Regions from separate parts of the Acetobacter sp. AC2005 genome, predicted to be linked through region 2. Evidence: riboswitches for the same ligand, from Rfam matches in the RefSeq annotation. Region 2 holds a riboswitch; each other region holds the start of a gene.
What was found. Region 2 has a riboswitch for cobalamin ahead of QQM41_RS13985 (carbohydrate porin). Riboswitches for the same ligand answer to the same signal wherever they lie in the genome.
Positions count from the first base shown of each region.

Region 1 (2,201 bases), on a different replicon from region 2:
GGCACGTACAATCTGCACAGGGCGCGGTGCTGTGTGGCGGATTTCATCTTCAACGCGTGCAAGCGCATCTGCATCAAGCAGATCTGTCTTGTTCAACACCACAAGATCTGCAGCGTTGATCTGATCTTCAAAAACCTCTGCCAAAGGGTTGTCATGATCTAGGGATGGATCTGCCACACGCTGCTGGGCAATAGCTTCCGGGTCATCTGCAAAACGGCCAGCAGCTACTGCTGGTGCATCCACTACGGTTATCACCCCATCAACAGTCATGCGGTTGCGCACTGTTGGCCACCCAAAGGCCTTGAGCAATGGTTTAGGCAGCGCCAGACCTGATGTTTCAATAACTACATGTTCTGGCGGATCGGCCCGATCTAGCAGGGCTTCCATTGTTGGCAGAAAATCATCTGCTACCGTGCAGCACAGGCAGCCATTGGTCAGTTCGACAATATCATCTTCCTTGCAGCCTTCCACGCCGCACCCGCGCAGAATTTCTCCATCAATGCCAAGAGAACCAAATTCGTTCACCACCACGGCAATGCGGTGCCCTGCTGCACGCTGAAGAAGATTGCGCAAAAGGGTTGTTTTGCCTGCCCCTAAAAAACCAGTGATAATGGTTACAGGCACGCGAGATGCGAGTGTCATGAAGGCTCCTGTTCATCATAAAGTTGTGCGGGAACACGCCCCAGCACCATATTGGAAAGAGATGCCGGACGGCGCGAAGGCATGACCGTGCCCCGCGCGGATTTTGCATAGAGTTGGGCATACGTCAGAAGATCTTCTGCTTTTTCAGCGCCCAGATGCCCTAATAACCATGTCCAACGCTCTGGCATGGCAATAGCTGCAGTGCATCCGCGATCACAGGCAGCCAGACACTGCACCTGACGCAACAGAACCGGAGCTTCCTGCCCAGCAGCTTCTGCTTCCTGCACCAAGGTCTGCAAACGTGCATACAACTGGGCACCCGGCGGCTGATCCATAGCAGGTCCACCACGCCGACATGTGACACACACATGCAAAACAGGGCGATTCTGAGGTGATTTTTGAGAAGAATCGGACGCTTCGGCCATGCTGTATCCCTGAAATAACTACCATTCTAAAAGAACGGCTGCTTGAAAGGGGTGCAGATACCCGGCGCCCCTGCCCAGAGATGACAGAAGAAATGCACCCTATGGTGCATCTATGCCTGCCGGGCACCCCGCCAGCAGCAACGCCAGAACTTAATAATTAAGGCCCGCCTATATGCTTACGCATAAGGCACCAATGGCAGGTTTCCTGGCTTGTACCCACATATGCTCTCCCTTACAGGCCAGAACATAAAACAGCGTTCCCTACCTTCCCAGCCTGCACATAGGCCAGTGGCACATTGGGCCAGAAAGCCCATACGGAACACCATGGGTAACTTACAGTTGCGGGGGCAGCGACGGCCTTGCACCGTTCTTCCCTTTTCATCCCGTAAAGGACACCATTAGCCCGCGCACAATGCGCATAAGCGGCCTTTGCTTTCAACCCGCAGTTTTAGCCCTGCAACTTTAAAAGTCTGCTGATCTGAAACAGGATTGAGGCTTCACGCTAATGTTCCTGTGCTTTGCAGCCTTATTTCCATTATTGACGCGCAAAACAGCTATGTTATATTCGTATGAATATACTTTATATGTCAAATATTCTTTCGCTAACTAATGAGGATTCTATGACCTCCCCACGCGTTCTGCCCACACTGGATGAAACGCGTTTTTCAGACATGGCGCTTATCTTCCGCATTATGCGGTTAGCCACCGTCTGGCGCACGCAACTGGACCGGGCTTTACGCCCGCATGGCATGACATTGGCCAGCATGCGCCCGATGGCTTATTTGATGATGATGCCCGATGGCGCCACGCAAAGTGATCTTGCAGCCGCCATGAATGTGGATTGCTCGGCACTAGTACGTATTCTTGATTTGCTGGAAAAACAAAAGCTGATCACTCGCCTGCAGGATACGCGGGACCGGCGTGCCAAAAAACTTGTGCTTACTTCTGCTGGGCAGGAAAGATGTACGCTGTTCCATACCATTGCAGCGCAACTTGAGCAGAACGTTCGCCAGAATCTTACAGAAGATCAGGTACGTAGCTTAATTCATGATCTGTCCTGCATGCTGGAAACGCATCATGAACGCTAGATCTGAGCACAGCAGTCATACGCTCTTTTCCCTTAACACTCTATTA
Region 1 covers NZ_CP149625.1:1,660,047-1,662,247, reverse strand. The annotation lists gene cobW (cobalamin biosynthesis protein CobW) at 1-642, opposite strand, end outside; gene QQM41_RS08050 (DUF1636 domain-containing protein) at 639-1,067, opposite strand; cobalamin riboswitch at 1,245-1,482, opposite strand; gene QQM41_RS08045 (MarR family transcriptional regulator) at 1,637-2,155, shown strand; gene QQM41_RS08040 (FUSC family protein) at 2,145-2,201, shown strand, end outside.
Region 1: another riboswitch for cobalamin. It lies ahead of QQM41_RS08050 (DUF1636 domain-containing protein); the one in region 2 lies ahead of QQM41_RS13985 (carbohydrate porin).

Region 2 (2,201 bases):
CTGCAGGTATGTAGCATAAACCCCGGCCAGTAGGGCGGGAATGGCAATCAGGAAAAATCCGGGAACAAAACCTTCAAAGGTATGAGAATACCAGAACAAACCACGTAGAAATGTTGATAAATCTTTTTGTTGTAGGGCAGTATAATAGATATTGCGTGAAAAAGACTGCCATACATCCAGCCCCACCATAAGAAGCGTTAAGCCAAGAACTGCTATAATAAGCAACCATGCTTTCTTACGATCTTCAGAAGAAAAATACGGGCGGCTGAGGAACCATAAATCACCCATCATCTGAAAAAGTTGCTTCACCCGAATGTCCCAAGATCTTTGATAATTATGTTATGTTATAATATGTCCAAAAGGCAGTAAATTACCTTGTGGCATCTGCACACTGAGATGGTGAGGTTGGTAGTAATGCAAGTTCTTTCATAATCGGTTGTTTTGTACGAAGTGCTATTGGCTTGAAGATTGAATAATATATTTGCAAGGAGAGATTGAAATATGGCGCCAAAATAAGTTAAGGATTGCGCCAATTTGCAACGGTCCCGCGCAAGCGGGTTTGAAAGGGAATGCCGGAGTTTCAATTACTGAAACCTAGTCGGCAACTGCCCTCGCAACTGTAGGCGGAGAGCACATTACTTCATGGTCGCATAAAGCGGCAGCCACTGGTGGCAGCATCGGGAAGGCTGAGTAACGTGTGATGACCCGTAAGTCAGGAGACCTGCCGTTGTTGTCTAGTTTGATCGCCGGGCGAGGGAACCGGAGATGGATGATGTCATGTTTACTCTTCTGCCTTTGGCAGATTTCTTCTCAAATTTTTCAGGCATTCTCCCTTCACTTTGTATGGTGAAGCCAAACAATGCCTGACCTGACAAACAAAATATGGAAGAAATTTCCATATTCATTGCATTGCTTGCTCTTGGTTGCCGGCGTTTGGGGAACTCTACCTACTTTTGCACATGGTGAAGAAACACAAATCGAGGAAGATCGTCGTCGTCTTGGCAATTCTGGGCCGCTGATTGAGCAGATTGATCCGGCTACGGTGCGGGATTCCCAGCGTGCTTCAGAAGACGCGGCAGCAGAGAAAAAAGGCGATGACACCCCAGATATGAGCGACCACCTGCTGGGCAACATGTGGGGCGCGCGAGACTGGATGGCCAAACACGGTATCAGCTTTGACATTCAGGAAGTGGATGAGTTGTGGGGAAACACCACAGGTGGCACGGCTTCCAGGGCTGATGGCGCCAGTGGTTCGGGCACTGGCCCCGCCTATGATGGGGTAACCATGCCAACCCTGACGGTGGATCTGGAAAAGCTGATCGGGCTGAAGGGCGGCACATTCAACGTCAGGGCCCTGCAGCTGCGCGGGCGCTCCATCTCGCAGGATCATCTGGCCAACTTCAACCCCGTCAGCGGGTTCGAGGCCGATCGTTCCACCCGACTGTTCGAGCTGTGGTATCAGCAGTCCTTTCTGGACGGCAAGCTGGACGTCAAGATCGGGCAGCAGGATCTGGATACCGAGTTCCTGATCAGTGATTACGGGGCCTTGTATCTGAACTCCAACTTCGGCTGGCCCATGGCCCCATCGGTCAACCTGTATGCAGGGGGGCCATCCTGGCCGCTGTCTTCTCCGGCAATCCGCATCCGCTATCGTCCATCAGACAAGTTCACCTTCATGTTTGCCGCAGCGGATGACAACCCGCCGGGCAATCGCAACAACTCCTTTGGCATCCAGAACGGCGGCAACAGCGCAGATCCCACCAACCAGAACACCAATGATGAAGATGGCGCCAACTTCAACATGGGCACTGGCGCGCTGCTGATTACCGAACTGCAGTATGCCCTCAACCCCCAGCCTGATGACATGTCACACGTCACCAAGGATCCTGGTCTGCCGGGTATCTACAAGCTGGGCGGATATTACGATACGGCCAAATTCCCTGATTATCGCTACAACAATCAAGGCAAGGCTTTAGGGAGTGCGGCTGACACCACAGGCATTCCACGGTGGGATCGGGGCAACTGGATGGTATATGGCATCATTGACCAGATGATCTGGCGACCCTCGCTCCAGTCTCCTCAGTCTGTGGGCGTTTTTGCGCGTGCCACGGGCAATGGGGGAGATCGCAACATGATCAGCTTTGCCATTGATGCAGGCATCAACCTCAAGGCGCCCTTCAAGGGGCGTGACAATGACACGG
Region 2 covers NZ_CP149627.1:59,003-61,203, reverse strand. The annotation lists gene QQM41_RS13990 (ABC transporter ATP-binding protein/permease) at 1-309, opposite strand, end outside; cobalamin riboswitch at 524-744, shown strand; gene QQM41_RS13985 (carbohydrate porin) at 860-2,201, shown strand, end outside.

Region 3 (2,201 bases), on a different replicon from region 2:
ACATCCGTTTTCGGCCGTTGGGTGGTGGCGCGCATTGGCAGCCTGCCGTTTGAACCCACAGGTTTTGCAGGCAGCATGTTGCTGACATTTGCTGGCGTGCGCGGGGCCGTTACGCTGGCGGCTGTGCTTTCCCTGCCCGAAGGCACGGATGGCACAGATGCCTTTCCCATGCGCGATGCCGTGGTGGTGGCCGCTACAGGCGTAATTGTTCTTTCCCTGCTGGCAGCCAGCGTGTTCATTCCGCTGTGCCTGCGCTTTTTGCCGCAGGAAACGGTGGACAAGAACGCGCAGGAAGAAAACATGGCCCGCCAGAAGCTGATACGCGCAGCCCTTGCGGTGCTGACAAAAGCGCGCGCGCAACCGCCAGCGCCCAACCCGAACGGCACAGCACTGGCAAAGCCCGAGGGGCAGAATGCAGATGAAGCCCTGCGGCAGGAGGTGATAGACCGCCTGTATCAGCTGTATCACAGCCGTTTGGAAGAAGAGGACGAAACGCCGCGCATCACACCGCTAGACCGCAGCCGCGCCCTACGCCATGCGCGTATGGAACTGGCCCTGCGCCTGCAACTGCTGCGGGCCGAACGGCAGGCCATGCGGGATATGACATCGCGCAGCGAGATTAACGACCAGACAGAATGGAAGCTCCAGCAGGAACTGGATTATGAGGAGCAGGTTATTCGCTCCCAGTCTCAACGCCTCCCGCGTGAAGCCTAAAGCCTGCCGCCACACTGGGGCGTGCTTTTGTTGACAAGCCACCCCCAGCCTGTAAACCACACCGCATGATGGTTTCCCCCAAGGGGAATGAAAAGGGAACCGGGTGCCCGCGCCATTGCCTGCAATGGTTTTGCGATATTCCCGGGCTGTCCCCGCAACTGTAAGCGGCATGGATGTGCACGCACGGCGCAAAGCGCTGGCCCACTGGAACAAACCTTTCCGGGAAGGGGTGCCACAACCGAAAAACCGCAAGCCAGGAGACCTGCCATCAGCACACAGTTGCAGACGGGGCATGTCAGCCGGGGTGTGCTGGCAGGCTGGGCAAGCGGTCAGCCAATGGGGTGGTTTGTGCCCTGTGGTGGAAAAAGCCGGGCCAAGTCTCGTGGCAACGCTGTTAAACCGCGAGATTGCCTTAACCCATGCGCCTAAAAAACCTTTTGCTTACCGGATCTTCCCTGCTGCTGGTAGAAACCACTGCCGCCATGGCGGCAGATGCCGCAAACTCCGCTACATCAACGGGTAAAAACACCGTTGCTGCCAAAGTGGCCGTAACACCTGCCGCCACCGCTCCGGCGCGCAATGCGCCTCTCTCTCATGCGGTGGAGGGCCCGCAAGCTGTGCAGGCCCGCAGCACGCAGGCTTACCCGGATTACGTTACGGTAAGTGCGGCACGCCACCCCATGCGGGCGGATGAAATTGGCACGGCCATGACGATTGTGACAGAAAAGCAGATCCTCACCCAGCAGCGCCGCACGCTTACAGATATTCTGGCCCGCCAACCGGGGCTGAATGTGGTGCGTTCGGGTGGCTTTGGCGGCACCACCTCCATTTTCATGCGCGGCAACAATGCCAACGAGGTGAAAGTGCGGCTGGATGGCATGGATATTAACGATGGCAGCTCCACCTCCGGCGCGTTTGATGCTGCGCAGTTTGTTACCGATGGTATGGGCCGCATAGAAATTCTGCGCGGGCCACAAAGCGGCCTGTACGGGGCAGATGCCATGGCCGGGGTTATTGATATTACCACAGCGCAGGGGCAGGGCAGGTTTACGCCTTTTGTGCGGGTGGAAGGTGGATCTTACGGCACGTTTAATCAGGTTATGGGCGCGCGCGGCAGTAAGGGAAAGTTCCATTACAATGTTGAACTTTCCCATTACCGGCAAGATGGTTTTCATGAAATCCCGCGCTATATCGGCCGCTATTTTGGCGCAGACAAGGAACAGCGCCACCGGGGGGACAGAAACGATAACCGCTCCGCCAACATTCGCTTGGGCTATGATGTCACCCATAATTTTGATCTGGGGCTGACGGCCCGGCTGATACAGAGCAACCTGCACACCTACAGCGCCTATAATATGGAAGATGAATATTACAGTCGGCTAGGATATTACGGTGATGTAGGGAGCGAGCGTGAACACACCACACAAAATCAGGCCATTGTGCGGGGCACAGCGCATTTGTCCTCATTCGGGGGCAGGTTCGATCAG
Region 3 covers NZ_CP149625.1:810,899-813,099, reverse strand. The annotation lists gene QQM41_RS03910 (Na+/H+ antiporter) at 1-714, shown strand, start outside; cobalamin riboswitch at 767-999, shown strand; gene QQM41_RS03905 (TonB-dependent receptor domain-containing protein) at 1,134-2,201, shown strand, end outside.
Region 3: another riboswitch for cobalamin. It lies ahead of QQM41_RS03905 (TonB-dependent receptor domain-containing protein); the one in region 2 lies ahead of QQM41_RS13985 (carbohydrate porin).

Region 4 (2,201 bases), on a different replicon from region 2:
GGTTTTGGGATAAACGGCATCCTTGGTGATGTCGAACATCAGGGCAGAGCGGTAAACCACCACCTTGCCATCCGCAATGCCCCGGTACCAGCCGGTTAGAATTTCGTGGATGACATCTTTAAGCTTTGGATCAGATTTTTCCGCAGCATGTGCAAAGGCTGATGCTGTTGTAAATTTTTCCCGCTCCAGCAGGGTATGCAGGGCGTTAAGTTTGTCTTTCCGATCTACGTTGGCCTGCACGATGTTGGCGTACAGGGCCGCGCCAATCTGGGGGTTTAACGTCTCTCTATCTGTCAGGCGCTGGGATACCTGCATAAAGCGGGATAGATCTTCATTGTTTGGAGTGGCAGGAGCGGTATCTGCCGCAAGGGCTGCACCCGTTGCGCCTGCAACAGAAAGACCAATACCACCTAAAAGCACATCTCGCCGGGACATACGTAAAAGCTTGTTCAAGCGCATGGCGTTAGGGGATGCACACCATTCCGCTACAGGCTGCCCCTTGTGCGTTTGTCTCATTCTTCGGGTTCTCCCTACAAAGCCGGGCTCCGCCCTGTCGGAATGAAACATTGCGGAGAAATATTGAATGCCAAATTGTGAATGGTTTTATAGAGAAGGCCTGAGCTTGCAACCTGTTATAACGGCATAATACCTATTTCATGCCTAGTTGATGCAGGTATGCTCAGGAGTTAATGCGGCAGTTATTACCTATATGGCCATGAAATGGCTGCCACGTATCTGTTCTGCCAAAGAGTTCCAAACCTAAAAAACCATGCAATTTCAGGGAGCCGTCTTCCGCCACCCATACAATGGCATCGTAAGTATTTTTGCTTTGAGGGTCAAAAATGTGGCCTTTCCAATGGTCATGCCGGTCTTCCATGGGGTGGAAGCCTTTGAGCATCTGAAGGTTACATTCAGTTTTTCTGCGGCCAGAAGCTTCTTCATCCTGCGTTAGGTTCAACCCTACAAGATTCCCGCACATCTTATCGCCACAGCTATGGATATCGAACACGCCTTTGCCGTCTTCTGTAATCCATTGCCCTGTTATGGTTGGTGTGGAGGCGTTTTCTGCATGAGCATGAGAAGGTATGGTGCCCCATGCAAGAAGCAGTGCTGTTATAAATGAGCTAAAGGCATGTTTGTACATTTTGCTGCCTTGTCCTGCCGCTACCGGTTCATCCCGCCCGGTGTGATGTGCCTGATGGAGGCAGGTCTCCTGGCTTGGGGATATGGTGTGTGTTAGACCTTTTGCCTTCCCAGCCGTATTACTGGCCAGTGGCTAGCCGTGACCGGCAGCAGGTCCAACCTCCCCTTACAGTTGCGGGAGCAGCTGCCGACTATAAGTTTCTGCTTCAATATGAAGCAAAAACCGTGCACGGCATTCCCTTTTAAGCCGCTTGCGCAGCACCATCCATCTGTTCAAGCATTTATTCTAGCAATAAGAGGACTTGGTGCCAGTATGGGAAAAGCAGAGCAGGTGAGAGGTTTTTGCGCCTCGCTTTGTCTTACAGGGCAGCAATAACCTTAAGTCCCGCCAGAATGGCATTGGGAATAACCGAGGTTTCTCCGGGGCGCATCATATATTCAAACTCCGGCGTAATAACCAAACCCGGTGTGACAGGAATGCCGTAATACGCTTCTAGAATGGCGGAATGCGTTTGTGGTCCATTGATATAAGGGCCAAGCGGAACGCCAGCGGCTTCCTGCATGCGTTGCCCGTAGGCCAGACGGGGGCTGAGCTGGTAATAGGAATACATCACGCCCAGACGATCCAATGGCCGGTGGGGGATAATGCCCAGAAGGGAAGCGCCAGCATAAAATTCGTTTGAGAATGTAGAGTTACTTGGCGTGTTATGAATAAACCCTGCCAACACGTAGCCGCCAGCCATTTGGTGTTCGCCATGGCTGCGATACACCATCTGATCTGCCTCTATATAAAATGTATCACGCGGCTTGAGCTTGTGTGGATGCACAGACCCCGCAAAAGCCGCCGGAATGGTGCCAACCATATCCGGGTAAGGTGAAGTATCGTGGCCAAAGCCGATTTTGTAATGACCGGGAAGCTTACGCGTGCCAAAAAACGGCTCCCACGTTAATTCAACCGGAGTTTGAATGCCCGTATAAGGCTCATCGCCCCATGCCCAGCCTGTGTTATCGCGGGCTTTAGGGCCTATGCGATAAATGCCTGTGCGCAGGATAAGATC
Region 4 covers NZ_CP149625.1:1,682,525-1,684,725, forward strand. The annotation lists gene QQM41_RS08145 (sorbitol dehydrogenase family protein) at 1-567, opposite strand, end outside; gene QQM41_RS08150 (DUF2147 domain-containing protein) at 680-1,144, opposite strand; cobalamin riboswitch at 1,186-1,424, opposite strand; gene QQM41_RS08155 (carbohydrate porin) at 1,503-2,201, opposite strand, start outside.
Region 4: another riboswitch for cobalamin. It lies ahead of QQM41_RS08150 (DUF2147 domain-containing protein); the one in region 2 lies ahead of QQM41_RS13985 (carbohydrate porin).